DNA from 2 places in the Brevibacillus sp. AG genome. Region 1 is predicted to be linked to the other one. Evidence: riboswitches for the same ligand, from Rfam matches in the RefSeq annotation. Region 1 holds a riboswitch; the other holds the start of a gene.

Region 1 (9,557 bases):
CGCTTGAAGATAACCGATGCATCTGCGTTTTTATACAAATATCATTTTGTCTCACGTATTCTCGATGAATATCAAGCTTTGCTACTCACGGAAGCTATTCGTCAGCGAAAAATCGTTGAATTTCACTACTACACGCCCAAACGTCGAAAGTTTTACGATTCCCAAAATACAAATCCGGCCTTCCAACGGGATTCATCCGGGCGACATCAAAAGGTGATTCCACTCCGGGTTATTTTTGATCATCAATACGGCAGATGGTACTTGCTGGCACAAGGGTGCGGCAATGGTCCGCTGCGCAAATACCGTGTGGAAGGTATGACCAAGCTCGTAACAGGCAATTCCGTTACGCCGGAAATCTTCTCTTCCTTACAAGCAAGTGCGGATGAGCGCATTGCCCATAGTTGGCTGATTGATACCGGAAAACTCGTAACCGTACGCCTTCGCTTTTTTCAGCCTCGCAACATGCCTCATTCCTTTATCCAAGAGCGAGTGGAGGCACAAGGACAATGGGGGATTGTGACAGAAGAATCACGGGAGAACTTTGTGTACGAGATAAACGTGAACAGCACGATGGAAATTACCCCGTGGATTCGCAGCTTCGGTTCAAGCGTCGAAGTACTTGAACCGCTGTTTCTTCGCAAGCAATTCCAAAAAGAATGGGAGGAGCTGCTCGCCTACTATGAATCTGTTTGATAAGATACATAATTACCAGCTAGTGACGCGGCTGGATGAAGCAGGTGTTTATCCGGTAACTTCACACGAAAAAGCGTGGCTCGCCCTGATGTTGGCGAATCCGTCTGCGGCAGAAATTTTCGAGCCCGCTACACTCGATAAGCTTCGCCGTTTGACACACATACCAGAAAGTGAATCGACCGAACAAGAACGAGTCGTGGAAAAAGCGCAAACACAGGCCAAACAACTCTGGAGTCCATTCGTGCGCACCCTGCGACGAATCATACTTGGCAAGAATCACATAAAAATAACCGCAGCCACGAACAAAGGCCCGGTTTTTCGCAATCAACGAGGGGTTCCCTACAAGCTGGAATATTCACTTGCCAAGAAGGCCTGGTACCTGATCTGGCTGAACATGTCTTCCAATCGCCTGATCACGACTCCGCTGCATCTCATTCGCTCCGTCGATGAGCTTCACATAGAAGATGTATGGTATGACAGTTTTTTACCGACCATTTCGGAACAGATCCAACAGCGCAAGCAGATGGCAAAAATTGTGATCATCCGTCGTTACAACGCTGAGCTCCAACGCATCTTGTACGCCTTCTCCTGCTTTGACAAAGAGGTCGCTTTTGATCCAGAATCGCAGGTGTATACGATCACCCTGCACTTTCTATCTGACGAACAGGAGTTTATTTTATCGCGCATTCGTTTTCTCGGCCTGCGGGTAAAAGTAGTAGAAAACGATCAACTCAAACAGCGAATGGCAGAGTCGGCAATGAACGCCTTGGCAAGATATACTGAATCTCCACTTTGATTGTCCCAAAAAATCAGGAAATCATACCCTATTCGATTTCCTGCATTTCCCTTATTATAGTTCAGGTGAGATAGTAGCTAATCCAAGTCAGAGGTAGAAATGATGAAAACAACATGTAAAAAAGCGTCTCTCATATGTGGGCTATGGCTTAGTCTGTCATGGCCGTTTATTACGGAGCCGACGCAAGCAGCAAGTGTCATCCAGGCAAAAGTGATCGCAACCTCTCTGAACGTTCGCAGTGAACCAGCCCCCAATGCTTCTGTTGTCGCTACCGTGCCATATGGAGCGGTCGTGACGATTACCGATGAAGCATACGGTTGGGCAAAAATTAGATACAATCAAAAGGTAGGCTGGGTCGCGGGATATTACTTGCAAAAAGGTGCGGTAACGAGTGCGGGTTCAGCTTCTTCCCCAGCCAATACAACCACTGTCAAAAGCAAGCAAGGCACAGTTTTGGCCGATTCGCTTCGAATGCGAAAAGGACCAAGCACGAGCCATGAGATTATCCTTTCGCTGCCCAGAGGAACCCGTGTAGACATTTTGCAAAAGCAAGCAGACTGGATCCAAGCGAGAACTTCCAACGGACAAACAGGCTGGGTGTCTGCGACGTATATTGGCGATGCCAAGTCCAGCGCTCCGGTGTCCAAAAGCTCCAAAACGCCTGGCTTAAAAGGGAAAGTCATCGTCATCGACCCGGGACATGGTGGTTCTGATATCGGGACACAGGGTACGAAGTGGAATAGTATGGAAAAAACGTTGAATTACAAAACGTCCATGCTGCTCGCCAGCAAACTGCGACAACGCGGTGCGCAAGTCTTCATGACGAGGACCAGTGACACAGAAAAGCCTTCGCTATCGCAGCGTGTCGCTTTTAGCGAATCCAAGGCGGCAGATGCCTTCATCAGCATCCATTACAATTCTTCTCCGAAGCCAAATAGCGGGACACTTACGTTTTATTATTCGCAAGACAAAGATGAGCCGTTAGCTCGAGCGATTGAGACTCGCTTGGGTGGTGGCATCGGATTAAGAAGCAACGGCATTTCATTCGGCAATTATCACGTCCTGCGCGAAAATAGTGATCCATCCGTCTTAATTGAGCTTGGCTTCCTATCGAATCCAAAGGATGAAGGCATTGTTCGTACATCGTCCTATCAGGACAAAGCTGCGCAGGCGATTACGGAAGCACTAGCTGATTACTTCGGTCGATAATCGTACGGCTGGACACTGTAGGAGAACAGCTTCCGCTCGAATTTTCCTTTGGCACCAATGATCTGATACCAGGTCTCTCCGATCAACAGGTCGGTTGCGAAATCTTTCTCCAGCAGATTGGTGATCATCTCCATGACCACTTTCTCATTTTCCTTTTGGATTTTCAACGACAAGGCCAGGACGAAATACGCCTGGTCTTCTTCCATTTCCAACAAATGCAGACGGGCTGTACCACGGCGTTTGGCGTTGAAACCATCGATCACATTCAACAGGCCCTTTTTTGCCTGCACTTTATACTTTGTCGCTTCCCTCCAGGAGGAAATAACTGCATCGTACAACGAAAACGTCAGGATGAAATGGCTGGCGTAATCCTTCGGGTCAAAAGGCTCCGGTCCCATTTGCTTCTCATCCGCTGGTATGACAACGAATGCTTTGTAGTTGCTAAAAAACGGATCGCTCATGGCAGGTCCTTTCCATCGATAGTATCTGTGTTGGTTAGTATCCACTAGGAAAGCAGGATATTATGTACAAAAACGGTCATAAACGTTCAAAAGGCCAAGTCGACATGAAAACCGACTTGGCCTTTTGCTTGCTTTTGTATAGGCATGTTTTTCAACTGAATATCTACTCATTACCGGTGGGTCATCGAGACACTTCCATGCCCGTGCTCCTCTTCCATGACCTCCATTCCTGCACCATGATTGACGGTCCAGGTGATGACTTGGCTGGAAATGACAACGGCCAAAATGGTATACATCATCTCTTTCATTGGTACGAACCAGAACGACATGCAAAGCACAATAACGTCCAGTAAAAGAAAGACCGTACCAATGGACAATCCCGTGTACTTACTGATCAACAGGGAGAAAATATCATCTCCACCTGTCGCAGCTCCATAGCGCAGAACCAATCCGGTACCCAGTCCAGTCAGTACACCGGCCAAGACAGACGCCAGCGGCATCATTCTGCTCATATCCATGACAATCGGTGAAAATCGTTCAAACAAATCGTAAAATACGGTAAAAGCAAGTGATGCAAAAATCGTGTCCCAAATGAACTGGCGGCCTCTTACTAACCAGGCAACCAAAAACAGTGGGATATCCAGCAAAAGCATCACCATCGCTGGCGACAAGTCAAAGGCGTATTTCGCCAATAACCCCAAGCCAACAAACCCACCTTCAGACAAATGGTTCTGAAAGTTAATGTGATAATACGCAAAAGCAAGTAAACAAGCTCCAAACAAAATCATACTGTAACGCTTAGATAACTGCAGCGCTCTCCTCATCACGGTTTCCTCGCATTTTTGTCGGTTTAGGCACAGACGACCAACCGACTACCGAGGAACATCGAAAGTATAAGTCGCTACTCATACAAAGGGCCTCGCTTTCGTAGTAGGTTAGTCGCCTTCAGTGACGATCGACTACTACGAAGCTAGATGTAGGAGAGGTCAAAACGTTTCCAGATCGTCCTATGGGGACGCATGGTATCCTGATCCCTTCCATGGCTTTTCTTGTATTATATCACAAAAAAGGTGAAAAGACGATTCGAAACCGTCTTTTCACCGAGTTAAAATCGGAAAGCTTGTCCTTTTAGCTCAAGTGGAATTCCTGCTGTGACAAGAAAAACTTGATCGGCAACGGCTGCGACACGTTGATTCATCAAGCCCGCCAAGTCACGGAACTTACGGCCCAACGGGTTTTGCGGGACGAGTCCATCGCCTACTTCGTTTGTCACCAGTAAAACTGTCCCTGGGTAGTCTTTTAGCTTTTTGACCAGCCTATCCACCTGCTGGAGCACTTGCTCAAACGTCTGCTCCACTCCATCATGCAGCAGCCAATTGGACAGCCAAAGGATCAAGCAATCAATCAAAATCACTGTCTGCTGTTCTTGATTTTTTTTTTGTGCCCCGAGCTTCGCGAGCCACTCTGTCAATGCGTACGGCTCCTCGATCGTTTGCCAAGGGAAGCCAGACTGCAAGCGGCGGTCTCGATGGTGCAAGATCCGCTCTTCCATTTCCTCATCCGTGATTTGTGCGGTCGCGATGTAAACACCCGAGGAGCCCAAATGAGCCGCGTATTTTTCGGCAAACGTGCTTTTTCCGCTGCGTGCTCCGCCTGTAATCAGTACGATCATGCTTCTTTCTCCTTAAACAACCTCTTATACTTGCGATTGCAAAATAATTTGCGGCAAATGATGAACAGGATGCTCCATGACAATCGGTCTGGTTCCGTATACAGCCTCTATTCTGTCACTTTGCAAGATGTCTTTTGGTGCGCCAACGCTTATCTGCTTTCCTCTGTGCAGCATCAAAATACGATCGCAGTATAGGGAGGCCAGATTCAGATCGTGCAGCACAGCGATGACCGTCACCTGCGTCGTCTTTTGCCATTTTCGCACGATGTCCATGAGTTGAATCTGGTACCCGATATCAAGGTAGGTCGTGGGTTCATCGAGCAACAGCACCTGAGGTCTTTGGATCAATGCCTTCCCCAAAGCTACGCGCTGCTTTTCCCCACCACTCAACTGATCCAGTGTGCGCTCTTCCAAATGTTCAAGACCGAGCATCTGTACGATTTCATCAATGAGCGATGCGACATCCTGCTTCTCTTCCCCTAGCCAATTTTGGTAAGGAAAGCGACCCATTTCCAACACCTCTCGGACACGAAAGCCGACTGGCGGCAGACCCTCTTGCTCCAGAACTGCCAGTATTTTGGCAAGCTCTTTGCGTGGATAGGAATGAAGCTTTTTCTCTTGAAGCAAAATGTCTCCTGCATCTGCCTTAATGACACCTGAAATTATTTTTAGCAAGGTAGATTTTCCGCTTCCATTTGGTCCGATGATGCCAAAAAATTCTCCCTTGTCCACGCAAAAATCGATGCCGTGCAAAACAGGCGTATCCTGATACGATTTTTGCAAGTTGCGCACATTGATCATTGCAAACGTTACCTCTTCCTAAAGCGTTTATTTTGCTTCAATAAATAGGCGAAAAACGGTGCTCCCAGAAATGCTGTCACGACACCGAGCGGGATTTCTGTTGGACTCAGCAGCATTCTGGCAAGAGTGTCGGCCCACAGCACGTAAATACCACCGCAGATCGCAGACATCGGCAGTAAAATACGATGGTCAGGACCAACCAGCAATCGGACGAGATGCGGTACCACCAGGCCAACGAACCCGATAATTCCCGCGATAGAAACCGCCGCTGCAGTCAGGAGGGTCGAAACGACCAGAACCACTAACTTCGTTCCATCCACATGGACGCCGAGATGCGCAGCCTGCCGCTCCCCCAACGCAAATAGGTTCAAGGAACGCGCATAGCTCACAAGTACCATTCCACCTATGACCAAGTACGGAATCAAGACGTACGTAAAGGCCCACCCTCGAAATGACAGGCTGCCCATAAGCCAGAACACGATCTCATTCACCGTCTGGTCGGATAGCGACACCATAAACGAAACGAGTGAGCCGAGAAAAGCCTGCACCACGACACCAGACAAAATCAGGGTCTCTGTTTGCAGCTTTCCTTGCGTATTCGCGAGTCCGAGTACGATCCATAAACTGAGCAATCCTGTAAGAAAAGCGACGACAGGCGTGCTCCATGCACCCAAAAAGGTGATTTGCAAGCCAAAAAGGATCAAGAAGGCTGCTCCGACAGCAGAACCCGATGCCACGCCCATCGTAAACGGATCTGCAAGCGGATTGCGCAATACTCCCTGAAAGCCCGCTCCCGCAAGTGACAAGCAGGCGCCAATCAAGACAGCCAATACAACGCGTGGAAAACGAACCTTCATGACAATTTGCTCAGATGACTCCGGCCATGCTACGGTGATCCACTCAGACAAGCCAGGGATTTGATGGAGCAGGATGAGCCATACTTGCGAAATGGGGAGTTGTGCCGCCCCCATCGAGATGCTGATAACTATTGATGCCAGAAGGACGAGACAACTAACTCCTCCCCATATGAACAATCGTTTCTTCATTTTATTTCACCAAGTCAGGGTAAATCGCCTTGGCTACTTCGATTAAGCCTTGTGTAATACGCGGACCAGGGCGAGACAAAATATTTTGGTCCATGCCAAAGATTTGTTTTTCACGGATCGCCTTCATTTTATCCCAGCCATTGCGATTCGCGATCATATCCTCTAGCTTGATGCCAGTCTTTTCATCGGTAATTCCGCTCGCATACAAAATGACGTCTGGATCGTTTTGCAAAATCTTTTCTTCACTGATCGGATTCCACCCTTCGGTGTCGGAAGCAATGTTTGTTGCTCCAGCCAGGGTGATGAGTTCATCCATGAATTCGCCTTTTCCGACTGTCCAGCCTGGGGAAAATTCCAGATATACCTTTTTCTTCTCTTCCGGTTTTACATTTTTCACTGCTTCTTGAACGTACGCGATGTCTTTCTTCATTTGCGCGACGACTTTTTCGGCTTGTTCCTGTGTGTTCGTGATAACTCCCATCGCCAAAACATTGTTTAGGATGTCATCCATCTTTGTCGGATGGGCAATATAGACTGGCATTCCGAGAGATTTGAGCTTGTCAGCCACTGGCTTTTCCATCGAAATCCCACCGACGACCATATCCGGCGTTTGAGCGAGAATGGCTTCTTCATTTGGTTTGACGACTCCGCCAATTTTCGGTTTTGCCTTCGCCGCATCTGGATAATCATCATAGTCTGAGACAGCTACGATCCGATCTTCCAAGCCTAATGCGAACAAAATCTCTGTCTCGGCAGGTGATGTAGAGACGATTCGCTCAGGAGCTTTTGCAAAGGTTACTTCTTTTCCTGTTGCATCCTTGACGGTCAATGGATACGTTGTTTGTTTTGCAGGTTGCTCGGCCGCATTCTCTTGCGGTGCTGTCTGCGGTGCGCTTGTTTGTCCCCCTGGTGCTGGCTGGCTGTTATCGTTACCCGCACAACCTGCGAGGCTAGCCGCAACTAGTAGTGGGATCATGAATCGCAATGAACGTTTCATATGTAGAACTTCCTTTCTGCATGTCTGATTGACTGTTCCTTTCCAATAAAAAAATCGACCCTTGCTTCCATTCGGAAATCAAAGGGTCGGCACCTCAGGGCAAACAGACAGGATGGTCTGCTTCCTGAAATAGGCCGATCCTTTCCGCGAAGGCAACAGGCACTAAAACAAACAGGCAGGTCTCCTGGCTTACGGCTGAGGAACGAGCCGATTTACAGTGGCGGGACCGCGTCGGATTTTCACCGACTTCCCTTTTCACCCGATCTTTTCGTTAAAAAGACGAGGCACCTATTTGCTGTTACGTTTGAAATTGTCACAGTCCATGACTCATCCTACATCATAGCATTCCTTGATTAAAAAAAGAATGACAAACACATAAGCCAATACTTTCTTGCCTGGCTATTTCCCTCGTTTGTCCAAATAATCGAGAATGCCCATGGAGCATACTTGTAAATCGAGCTTGAGTACTTCGAATACTTCGTGGTCACTGCTGATTCCTTGTGACTGTAGATGATCCGAGACTCGTTCAAATAACGTAAGAGACAGCTCATTGTATGATTGTCCAGCAACAAGCGCTGTCTCTCCTTCCGCCACAAACATGGGGAGCCACTCGCGTATTTGGCGGTACACGTCATCTACCTGCTCTGTCATCCCAAAATGACCAAAGTAAATGCGACTCAGTTTGCGCGCTTCAAAACGGCTTAGAGACGCTAACATGGCATCCGGGTCAAACTGATTCGGCGAAGTAGATGGCAGCACGAGGTGTATGCCATCCTTTTTAAGCTGTGGATAGAGCACACCTGCCGTATCACCTGTGAACATGCCGCGGCTTACTGGATCGTAGATGCTGAAGTGATGATTGGCATGCCCTGGCGAATCCAGAAACTCCAATACGCAATTCTCTCCGATCTTTAGTGTATCTCCGTCCCCACGAATCAAAATCTGTTCCTCGAGAACAGCCTCAATCGGATCAAACAATCGATCAAAATCATCATGATACACCGCTCTCGCGCCTGCGATCAGTCGGCTCGGATCTATGAGATGACGTGCACCTTTCGGGTGGACAACGACCTTTGCGTTCGGACAATCCTTCAGAAACAGTCCTACTCCTCCTGCATGATCCAAGTGAATGTGCGTCACGATGATGTATTTGACTTGTTCCGGCTTATAACCGAGCTTGGCGAGACCGGCCTTGATGTATGGGACGGAGGGGCTTGGTCCTGTTTCTACCAATGTGAGCTCCTCTTCCGCGATCACATACGTCCCCGTACGTTCCGCCCAGCCCATATCGAAACCGTCTATTAAATGGATGCGTTCCCCTAAGTAAATTGGCTCTGTTGCTTGCATGTAAATACTCCTCCTTTTCAAAAGTCTCGCGTTGCCATTGTGTTGGAATATTTACACTTTACCATCTATACTGTAGGGATTGGGGATGAATCACACAAAATCTTCATATTTTCATGATAATATGAGGGCAACAAAATCGATTCCATTATCTGGAGGGGTGCAAAAATGGGTCAACTTTTTTCTGAATTACGACCTGAGCATGAGAAGTTTATCAAGAAGCAACGGATGTTCTTTGTTGCCTCTGCTCCTATGGACACAAATGGTCACGTGAATCTTTCACCGAAAGGGTACGATTCTTTTCGCATAGTATCGCCTACCGAGGTCGCCTATTTAGACCTGACTGGAAGTGGAAACGAAACCAGCGCTCATCTGCAGGAAAATGGCAGGATTACTCTCATGTTCTGTGCGTTTGAAGGCCCCCCTCTCATCATGCGACTATTCGGCAAAGGAACGGTTATTCTCCCAGATACGCCTCGGTGGGATGAGCTCGTAAAAGAATTCCCGCTTCTGCCCGGTGCTCGTCAAATCATTACCG
Region 2 (9,557 bases), on a different contig from region 1:
TCGATGACGATGCCCAGCTTTTCCGCTTCCTCGATGAGACGCACACCGAAATCGGTGATGCCCCCTTTTTTCCCTTCGCGAACCGGTGCAAAAAAGCTGCCGTCCCCAACGAAGTTGCGCCGACTCCAGACCAGCCCCATCATCCGTACTCCGAGCTCATAAAAGACACGCAAGAGACTCAGGTCGTTATGCAGTGGCTCTGCCCCTTCCAACGACAGAATGAACGATACTTTTTGCTCCGCTCTTGCCCGTTGCAAATCATCCAGATTTTTGGCGATTACGATGTGCTCGGGAGACTCTGCCGCTTCTGCATGCATAGCGCTGATCTGGTTGAGCGCCTTGCGCAGACTCATCTCCGGTACAAAAGCATCCTCTACGAACACTGCTGCTACGATGGAATGCACGCCACCCTGCTGGAACCGTGGCAAATACTCTGTCTCGATCATTTTGGTTCGACCGTATCCACGCTGAATCTCCACATCCATCAGCAGATCAAAATGCCCATCTAGAACGTGAACACCGTCATGAAACTTGCGCGCCTGTTCTCTCGTTACTTCCGTCATACGGGTCATCTCCCCTCTTGTTCTATGGATTTTTCTTATCGAGATAGTTGTAAACCGTGAATTTGGATATATCCAACAAATCCGCGACGTATTGCACGGCTCCTTTGATCAAAAAGAGTCCCATTTCATCCAACTGGTGGATAAATTGAATCTTCTCTTCTTTTTGCATCAGGGTGATTGGTTTGCCTGTTCGTTTCAGGCAATCGTCTATCATTTGCTCCATTAAAGTCCCGACAGTCGGGGCGAAGTTCTCTTCCGCTTTTTCTGCCTCACGCTTGTCTTGGATTACCATCATCGATTCGATGAATGATTGTGCCATTGCGAGATGAGTGATATCAAGATTGATGCACAGACTGCCAATGACTTCTCCTTGCTCATCCTTGATGTAAATGGAGCTCGATTTGATCTGTTTGCCTTTGATGGTGTCGTTGCGGTAATTGAGGTCAAAAGCTTCTTCACTGACCTTCGCCGTACGTAAAGCTTGCAGTGCCAAATTCGTTACCGGCGAACCGATCTGTCTGCCACTGACATGGCCGTTGGAAATGGCAATGATCGATGAGGAAATATCGCCTGTCAGATCATGTAACACCACTTCACAATGCTCGCCAAATGTCCGAGCCAGTCCCTCTACTACCGGAATGTAGCTTGCTAATATCGGATGTACGTTTTTCATATTACCCCTCGTTCACTTCCACAATCATCTCAATTTCGATCGGATTGTTAAACGGAAGAACAGATGTCCCAGCTGCCGCTCTCGCATGCTTACCCGCTTCACCAAAAATTTCGATGAGGAAATCAGAAGCTCCATTAACTACCCGCGGCTGCTCGTAGAAATCAAGGGCGCTGCTGACGAGTGCGAACAGCTTGACAATCCGTGTGATTCGATCCAAATCACCAATCTCGCTTTTCAAAATGGCTAGCAGATTAAGAACCGTGACCTTTGCAGCCTCGTAGCCCTGCTCGATCGTCACATCCAATCCGAGCCTGCCTAGATACATCGGGTTTCCATTTACATAGCACCCAGCACCGGATGTATAAATGACATTGCCAGTCTGTACACATGACACATAGTTCGCCATGGTTGGAGGAACTGTAGGCAACTCATACCCTAACTCTTTTAAACGCTCCTCTACTTTGGACATAAGGACATCACCTCGTCATCAATTTCATCCCTTTCTTTAACCATACTATTCTGTAAATTCTTCTTCAACAATTTTTTGTATGATAAAAAAATTATTTCAAATCCATATACTGTAGCCTTAACAAAAAAGGACGCCGACTAGGCATCCCCTTATGAAAATCACAGAAACTCAACTCCGCCCCTATCCGTTGGCTCCACTCATTACCTTCTGGATAGATGGTTTCACACAGATCGCTTCCGAGTAGAAATACACATGTTTTTTGCCTGTAATGGGATGGGTCGTCACTTCTGTCTCTACGCCGAAAACATCCCGAATCAGCTGGGGTGTCAAGACTTCCTCTGGCGTCCCTGATGTAACGATTTCCCCCTCACAGATCACGTACAGACGATCACAGTACATCGCTGCGATATTGAGATCATGCAATGAAGACAAGACCGTAATTCCCAGCGTTTTGACCAGATCCATGACCTGCAATTGGTATCGAACATCCAAATGATTCGTCGGTTCATCAAGGACAAGAAACTCAGCTTGCTGCACCAACGCTCTGGCAATCAGCACCCGCTGCTTCTCCCCACCCGATAAACTGAAAAAGCTGCGATCGGCATATGTATGCATCCCTACCCGCTGTAGCGCATCTTCACAAATTCGAGCGTCTTCTGCGTTATCGGACTGAAACAGCCGTTTATGCGGAGCACGTCCCATATTCACGATTTCGGTTACCGAAAAATCGAATTCAACAGAGGACTCCTGCCGTACTGCCGCCATTCGCTGAGCGTTTTGACGTGAGGTTAACTTATACACGTCGTCGCCATCAAGCGAGATCCATCCCGAACGCGGCTTCAATACGCGATAAATGCTTTTTAGCAATGTGGACTTCCCACTACCATTCGGCCCGATCAACCCCACAAACTCTCCAGAGCGCACCTCCAGACTGACGTTGCGAAGGATTCCCTTTTTCTCCAGTTCGACCGATATATTCTCCACCAACAAATTCATCGTCCGCTACCTCCAAAGGAATAAGAACTCCGCAACATCAACCAGATAAAGAATGGACCTCCACACAGCGCTGTCAAAATACCAATTGGCAGCTCTTCCGGTGCAAATGCGAGCCTGGCGACTACATCAACCCAGATTAGAAATATCGCGCCAAATAAAGCGCTGACAGGAAGAACACGTCTGTGATCTGATCCGACCATCACACGGACGATGTGGGGCATCATTAATCCGACAAAACCGATTGATCCCGCGATGGACACGATTACCCCCGTGAGAAGTGCCGTGATCACCAGGAGAAGCTTGCGGAATTGTACCGTATTAACCCCCAATGTCCCCGCTGACTCCTCGCCCATCAGCATCGCATTCAACGAGCGGTATTGGGCCATTAAGACGATGAGACAGATGACGACAATCAATGTAGGGATCGTCAGGTACTCCCATTTCCCGCCAGCCAGACTTCCACTTAACCAAAACAGGACCGTCCCAATTCCATGCTCATTCGGCGCTGAAAAGACAAGGAGACTGGTAATGGCAGACAAGATTGCAGATATCGCAATTCCAGCCATGAGCAGGCGTACCGTCGAGTTTTGTCCTCCGATACGGGATAGCGTAAAAATGAGAATGATTGACACAAGGGAGCCTGTAAAAGCGCCAAAGGATAGCGCATACTGCCCATACATGCTGAATGCTCCGAATATAATGACCGAGGTAGCTCCAACCGAAGCACCTGAAGATACACCTAACACATACGGGTCAGCCAGGGAGTTGCGAACCAACGACTGGATCGCTACTCCCACTACAGACAGACCTGCTCCGACGATCGCCCCCAAAAGTACACGTGGAAAGCGAATATCCCAAATAATCGTTTGCTCCCCTTTGGACCAATCCACCTCAATCCATTGGGTCAACATCGGAATTTTTGATAAGGCGATTTTCCATACTGTTGTCGGCTTAATTTCCACTGATCCCAAGGTAACTGCGAACGTAATCGAGAGGAAGAGTCCGACCAGTAGAGTAATGATGATATAAGGTAACTTGATCTGTTGCAGTGCCATTCCCTCCCTTAAAAGGGGTATACTCTATTTGAATTTATCCGGGTAGAGTCCTTCCGCCAAAATTTTTAGCGCAATCGGTGCTCGAACGCCTTCAGAAGCCGCAGACAATGGCAGTACCATTAGTCGCTGATTTTTAATCGCCGGGATATCCGCCAGTTCTTTTTTGGTCAAAAGGAAATTGCGTTTTTGCTCAACGGTTCTATCACCGTAGTCTACGATAATAATCACGTCAGGATTGCGACTCACTACTTGTTCCCAACTGACCTCTGCCCAACCCTTTTGAATGTCATCAAAAATGTTCTTACCGCCAGCAGTCTTGATTAAGGAAGTCATGTAGTTGTTGGCTGCTGTGAATGGTTTATCTTCTCCGTTGTCGTACACGAACACTTTAAGTGGCTCGTCCACCTTGCCAATTTTACTAATCGTTTGATCCAATTCACTCTTCATTTTATTAATCAAATCATTGGCTTTGTCTTCCACACGGAAAATGCGTCCAATATTCGTAATGTCTGCAAACACATCGTCGATTGTCGGGCCAGGCATGCTAGAAGACGCTTGCAGATACGATTTGATGCCGACCTTTTCCAAATCCTGCATCGATCCTACACCCTTTTCGCCGAAGCCGCTTTTCCATCCGGCGTACACGAAGTCTGGGTTCGCTGCCAGCAGCACTTCTTTCGTAGGATACTTGTCAGACAGTACCGGAATCTTGTCGTAATCTGCTTTTAACTCTGGAAGGATTTCATCGTCTAGGTATGCAGTTCCGACCATTTTATCAGCCAGGCCCAATGCCAGCATGATTTCGGTAACGTGTTGGTTCAAAGTCACTGCACGCTCAGGTGCTGTTGGATAGGTCATTTCGATGCCATTATTGGTTAGTGTTACAGGCTTGCTCTCTGCTGCTGGTGCAGCCGTTTGTTCGGTTTTGGCTGGAGCCTGTGTTGTCGAAGTGGAGCCGCATGCCGAAACCAAAAGCATGGCAGCTGTCATGATACCGAAAGCTAGTCCTTTCATTACTGTATGTGGTTTGTTTGTCTTAAACATCTGTAATCCCCTTTTCTGTATGTATATGATGAGTTGAACGAAATCCTCCACAAAAAAAGCACCCCCCATTTCAATCGGGAGGTGCATGACAAACGTAGATATAGCTATAAGCAGGCACAAAGGCGCCATTTCATAGACTGTTTCCACATCTGCCCCATCCTCGTGGGTCGATTGTATATGATCGCATGGCAGGTCTCCTGGCTTACGAATCAACACACCCAGCTACCTTCCCATTTTTTGTCTCGCAAAAAACAGTGGCTATTCGCTAGTTGCTCCTCGTTACAGTGGCGGGACCGCGCCGGTTTCTCACCGGACTTCCCTTTTAAGCTGACGGCATATGCCATCTAGCACCATTCGATACGTATTCAATTTTTACGATTTATTCATTCATTGATAGAAGTCAGTTTTTTCGGGAACTGCGTGAGAATTTCAACGCCCGTTTCCGTAACCAATACATCGTCTTCAATCCGCACTCCGCCTACACCTGGCAGATAGATGCCTGGCTCGATCGTAAAGACCATCCCTGGACGAAGCACTTCTTGGTTCTGGCTGTGAACAGATGGATATTCATGTACATCCATCCCAAGTCCATGCCCAAGACGGTGCATGAAGTATTCTCCGTAGCCTTTTGCGGTGATGACATCGCGAGCGGTTTTATCCAAATGCGCAAAAGTCACACCCGGACGAATCTCAGCAATGGCCGCTTCGTTGGCAGCCAATACTGTCTCGTAAATTTCTTGAAGCTGAGCACTGATCTCGCCTACAGCAAAGGTACGAGTAATATCGGATACATATCCGTTGGCTGCTACCCCGATATCAAACAAAAGCAAGTCGCCTTCTTGCACCTGGCGCGTTCCTGGTTTCCCGTGTGGCAGTGCCGACTTCTCCCCTGCCAATACCATGGACGTAAAGGACGGACCTTCGGCACCCAAGCGCTTCATCTGGAATTCCAGCTCAGCTACGATTTCTGTCTCGGTCATGCCTGTCTTGACTTTTTTCAGGGTCTCCCGCAAGGAATCCTCGACCAACTGAACAGCGTGCTTCAAACGCTCCACTTCATCCGCCGATTTGATCAAACGCATTTCACGCAGTGGCTCTTCTACATCCACATAGCTCGACGCCAGAACAACCTGTCCAAGTGCTTCATAACGCTCGACAGTCATATGACTTTTTTCAATACCGAGCTTCGTCAAGTTCGCTGGCAACACTTGCTTGAGGATTTCATAGGGGTTTTGGATATCCGTATGTGTATGGATATCTTGAACGAACGAAGCCTCTGCGGCTGCCTCACGATCAAGAGCAGGTACAATCAAAGAAGGTTTTCCCTCAGCAGGAATAACGAGACCCATAAAACGTTCATGCGGGTCTGTAAAAAATCCGGTCAAATAGTAAACGTGCTTAGGGGAGGTAATCAACACCGCGTTCAGCTCTTGCTCTGTCAAAAACGTGTGGAGCTTCGAAATGCGCTCTTGAAACAACTTCTTCACCCTGCTTTCACCAATTATTCTATTGCGAGAATACCACTTCCCCATCAAAAAAAGAAGAGTTCAAATGAAAAATCTACTTCATATCGGACAACCTAAGGGTGGGGTGAAAATGAAAATGGAACAAATACTCGTCCATCAGGATGGCAAGCAGTTTGCTTTTCACATATCGGGAAAAGGCCAGCCGTTATTGTGTATCCATGCGCCATGCATCGGCTCTATCAATTTTGTTTATCAGCAAACGCTCGCAGATACATATCAGATCATTGTCCCTGATTTGCCCGGACATGGCGACAGTTCACCGACGGAGACGCCTTTTTCCATTGGAGAACTGGCAGAACAGCTCCATAAGCTTGTCCGGTCACTCGGCATTGAACGTCCCTTTATTTTGGGGTACTCCCAAGGTGTTTCTATCGCCCTTGAATATTGTCTTCGCTATTCGGATGCTGTAAAAGGCGCCATACTCGTGAGCGGCTTTTCCGAAGTGAATGACCTGTATTTACATGGACGATTTTGGATGGCACAGGCAATGTCGATGCTTCACGGAGTCCCTCTTCTTGCCCGTTCGATTGCTTCCTCACATGTCGCTGACCTAGAAATGCGTGAAAAATGGACGGTACAGGCCTCCAAAACAGATCCCACTAGCCTGAAATACCTTTACGCTGCCGGACATCGTTATCACTGTACGGAGCGTCTGGGCAACATCCAGCTTCCGATTTTACTTGCTTATGGCAAACAAGATCAACGGATGCACCATTATGCGCAGATGCTTACCATGAAATTGCCAAAAGCAAAACTCGAAATGATCCCTAACGTGAAGCATCAAGTCATCACGAAAGCTGCTCCTGCTTTCAATCAGTTGTGCCGCACCTTCATGGAAGAAGGATAAAAAAAGAAAAGACAGAAGGACGGGTACCTCCAGCCCCTTCTGTCTTTTTGCGTTTTGACTAGCTCTTCATACGCGGGTCGAGTGCATCGCGCAAGCCGTCCCCGATTAAGTTAAAGCCGAGAACTGTCAGCATGATAGAGAGCCCCGGAAAAATAACAGTCCATGGTGCTTTCTGAATGTACTGACGTGAATCAGCAAGCATTTTTCCCCACTCCGGTTCTGGCGCTTGTGCTCCCAGTCCAAGAAAGCCAAGTGCAGCTGCTTCGATAATCGCTGTTGCGATCCCCATCGTCCCGGTCACAATGATTGGTGCGAGGCTGTTTGGCAAAATATGCTGCATGATAATCCGGGAATTTTTCATCCCAATTGCCCGTGCGGCCATAACGAATTCTTCTTCCTTCAAGCTCAATACGCGGGCGCGTACTAACCGTCCAAATGTCGGAATGTTAATAATCGCAATCGCAATCAAGGCGTTTTGCAAGGAAGGACCCAAGATGGCAACGACAGCGATTGCCAACAAAATACTTGGAAAGGCAAGCATAATATCAAAGAGACGCGAAATGATCGTATCGATCCATCTGCCATAGTATCCTGCCAAAAGACCGAGCAAGGTTCCCGCGAGAACGGAGCCAATGACAGAGAACGTCCCTACCCACAAGGAGATTTGTGCCCCATAAATAACGCGACTAAATACATCGCGACCATTGTAATCCGTTCCAAACCAATGCTCTTCGGAAGGTGGCTTGTTTTTCATCACGAGCTTGCCCTCGTCGTACGGATACGGAGCAATCCATGGAGCTAAAACCGCCACAACAATGAAAAACAAAATAATCCCGAAGCCCACCAACGCCAGCTTATTTTTTCGTAGCGTCCTCCATGCATCCTTCCAAGGAGAGACGACTTCTTCTTGCTTCACTTTTAAAGGTACTACCTGATCTCGTGGTTGTAATTGTGGTTGTGCCATGTCTCTTCGTCCCTCCTTAGCGATATTTGATGCGTGGATCGATATAGGCGTACAGAAGGTCAACTAAGAGGTTGATCAGGACAAAAATCGTCGCGATCACAAGGATACCGGATTGGATAACCGGATAGTCACGGTTTCCAATGGCGGTCACAATATAACGACCGACACCTGGCCATCCGAAGATCGTTTCTGTCAAAACAGCTCCACCCAACAGCAACCCTGTTTGTAAACCAATTACCGTCAAGACAGGGATCATCGCATTTTTCAGTGCATGCTTGTACACCACCCAAAACTGTGCCAGCCCTTTTGCACGAGCGGTTCTGACATAGTCGGCTCGCATGACTTCCAACATGCTCGATCGAGTAATACGCGCAATGATCGCCATCGGGATCGTACCTAACGCGATTCCTGGCAGGATCAAATGCTTGATGACTTCCCACAGCTGATCCCAACTACCAGCGATCATCGTATCCAGTATATAAAAGTGCGTAATGGCCTCTACGGGATTACGCGAATCGTCGCGACCAACTGATGGCAGCCATTTCAGTTCTTGGGCAAACACCCACTGCTCCATCAAACCTAGCCAAAAAATTGGCATGGATACACCAACCAAGGCGATCAACATCGCACAGTAGTCAAACCAGGAGTTTTGCTTCCACGCAGAAAGAATTCCTGCATTTACACCGATAAATACCGCAATCAGCATACTCACAATCGTAAGTTCAGTCGTCGCCGCCAAATAAGGCAAGATTTCATCTGAAATCGGCGCATTCGTTTGTAACGATTCCCCAAGATTTCCGCTCAAAATATCTTTCATATAATCGAAATACTGTATGTACCACGGATTATTTAAACCCAATGCCTCTCGTATGTCTGCAATCGCTTGTGGTGTTGCCTTTTCTCCCAAAATCGTCAAAGCCGGATCACCAGGGATGGCACGAATAATGGAAAAAACGATGATTGACATGCCCACTAAGACAGGAATGAGCATTAAAATTCTTCGAATGCTGTAAGCTAGCAATGCCATCTCCTCGCCTTCCTGCATAAAATAATCGCCAAATAATGAAAGAAGGGTAAGAAGAGGTATGCACTCCTCTTACCCTTTTACGATGAATCAGCTTACTTGAAGTCTACTTTTTCCAAACTTTCAGTCCCTTTTGGATGCGGGCTGTAGTCTATGATATTCGCTTTTCCTGCCAATGCTGGTGTAGAGTGTGCAAGTGGAACCATTGGTACGTCCTTGAAGATGATCTCTTGTACTTGTTTGTACAGTTTTTCGCGCTCAGCTTGCACTGGAGTAGATTGAGCTTTCATCATCAATTCAGAAGCTTCGTTGTTTGCCCAGCGTGTATAGTTGTTGCTACCGATGCTGTTTTTGTCGAGCAACACAGCCAGGAAGTTGTCAGGGTCGCCATTGTCA

The links. Region 1 has a riboswitch for cobalamin ahead of POF51_RS05935 (ABC transporter substrate-binding protein). Riboswitches for the same ligand answer to the same signal wherever they lie in the genome.
Region 2: linked by a shared signal. The riboswitch ahead of POF51_RS26915 (ABC transporter substrate-binding protein) and the one ahead of POF51_RS05935 (ABC transporter substrate-binding protein) in region 1 are both predicted to bind cobalamin.

Annotation. Positions count from the first base shown of each region.
Region 1 is NZ_JAQMYO010000002.1:210,867-220,423, reverse strand. It holds gene POF51_RS05975 (helix-turn-helix transcriptional regulator) at 1-693, shown strand, start outside; gene POF51_RS05970 (WYL domain-containing protein) at 680-1,489, shown strand; gene POF51_RS05965 (N-acetylmuramoyl-L-alanine amidase) at 1,592-2,698, shown strand; gene POF51_RS05960 (hypothetical protein) at 2,683-3,159, opposite strand; gene POF51_RS05955 (YitT family protein) at 3,330-3,986, opposite strand; gene cobU (bifunctional adenosylcobinamide kinase/adenosylcobinamide-phosphate guanylyltransferase) at 4,265-4,831, opposite strand; gene POF51_RS05945 (ABC transporter ATP-binding protein) at 4,856-5,632, opposite strand; gene POF51_RS05940 (FecCD family ABC transporter permease) at 5,641-6,678, opposite strand; gene POF51_RS05935 (ABC transporter substrate-binding protein) at 6,680-7,675, opposite strand; cobalamin riboswitch at 7,833-7,982, opposite strand; gene POF51_RS05930 (MBL fold metallo-hydrolase) at 8,075-9,022, opposite strand; gene POF51_RS05925 (pyridoxamine 5'-phosphate oxidase family protein) at 9,188-9,557, shown strand, end outside.
Region 2 is NZ_JAQMYO010000013.1:58,168-67,724, reverse strand. It holds gene POF51_RS26940 (dipeptidase) at 1-563, opposite strand, end outside; gene POF51_RS26935 (helix-turn-helix transcriptional regulator) at 586-1,236, opposite strand; gene POF51_RS26930 (RidA family protein) at 1,238-1,705, opposite strand; gene POF51_RS26925 (heme ABC transporter ATP-binding protein) at 1,886-2,701, opposite strand; gene POF51_RS26920 (FecCD family ABC transporter permease) at 2,698-3,756, opposite strand; gene POF51_RS26915 (ABC transporter substrate-binding protein) at 3,781-4,800, opposite strand; cobalamin riboswitch at 4,971-5,170, opposite strand; gene POF51_RS26910 (M24 family metallopeptidase) at 5,184-6,278, opposite strand; gene POF51_RS26905 (alpha/beta fold hydrolase) at 6,397-7,173, shown strand; gene POF51_RS26900 (ABC transporter permease) at 7,232-8,137, opposite strand; gene POF51_RS26895 (ABC transporter permease) at 8,154-9,164, opposite strand; gene POF51_RS26890 (ABC transporter substrate-binding protein) at 9,257-9,557, opposite strand, start outside.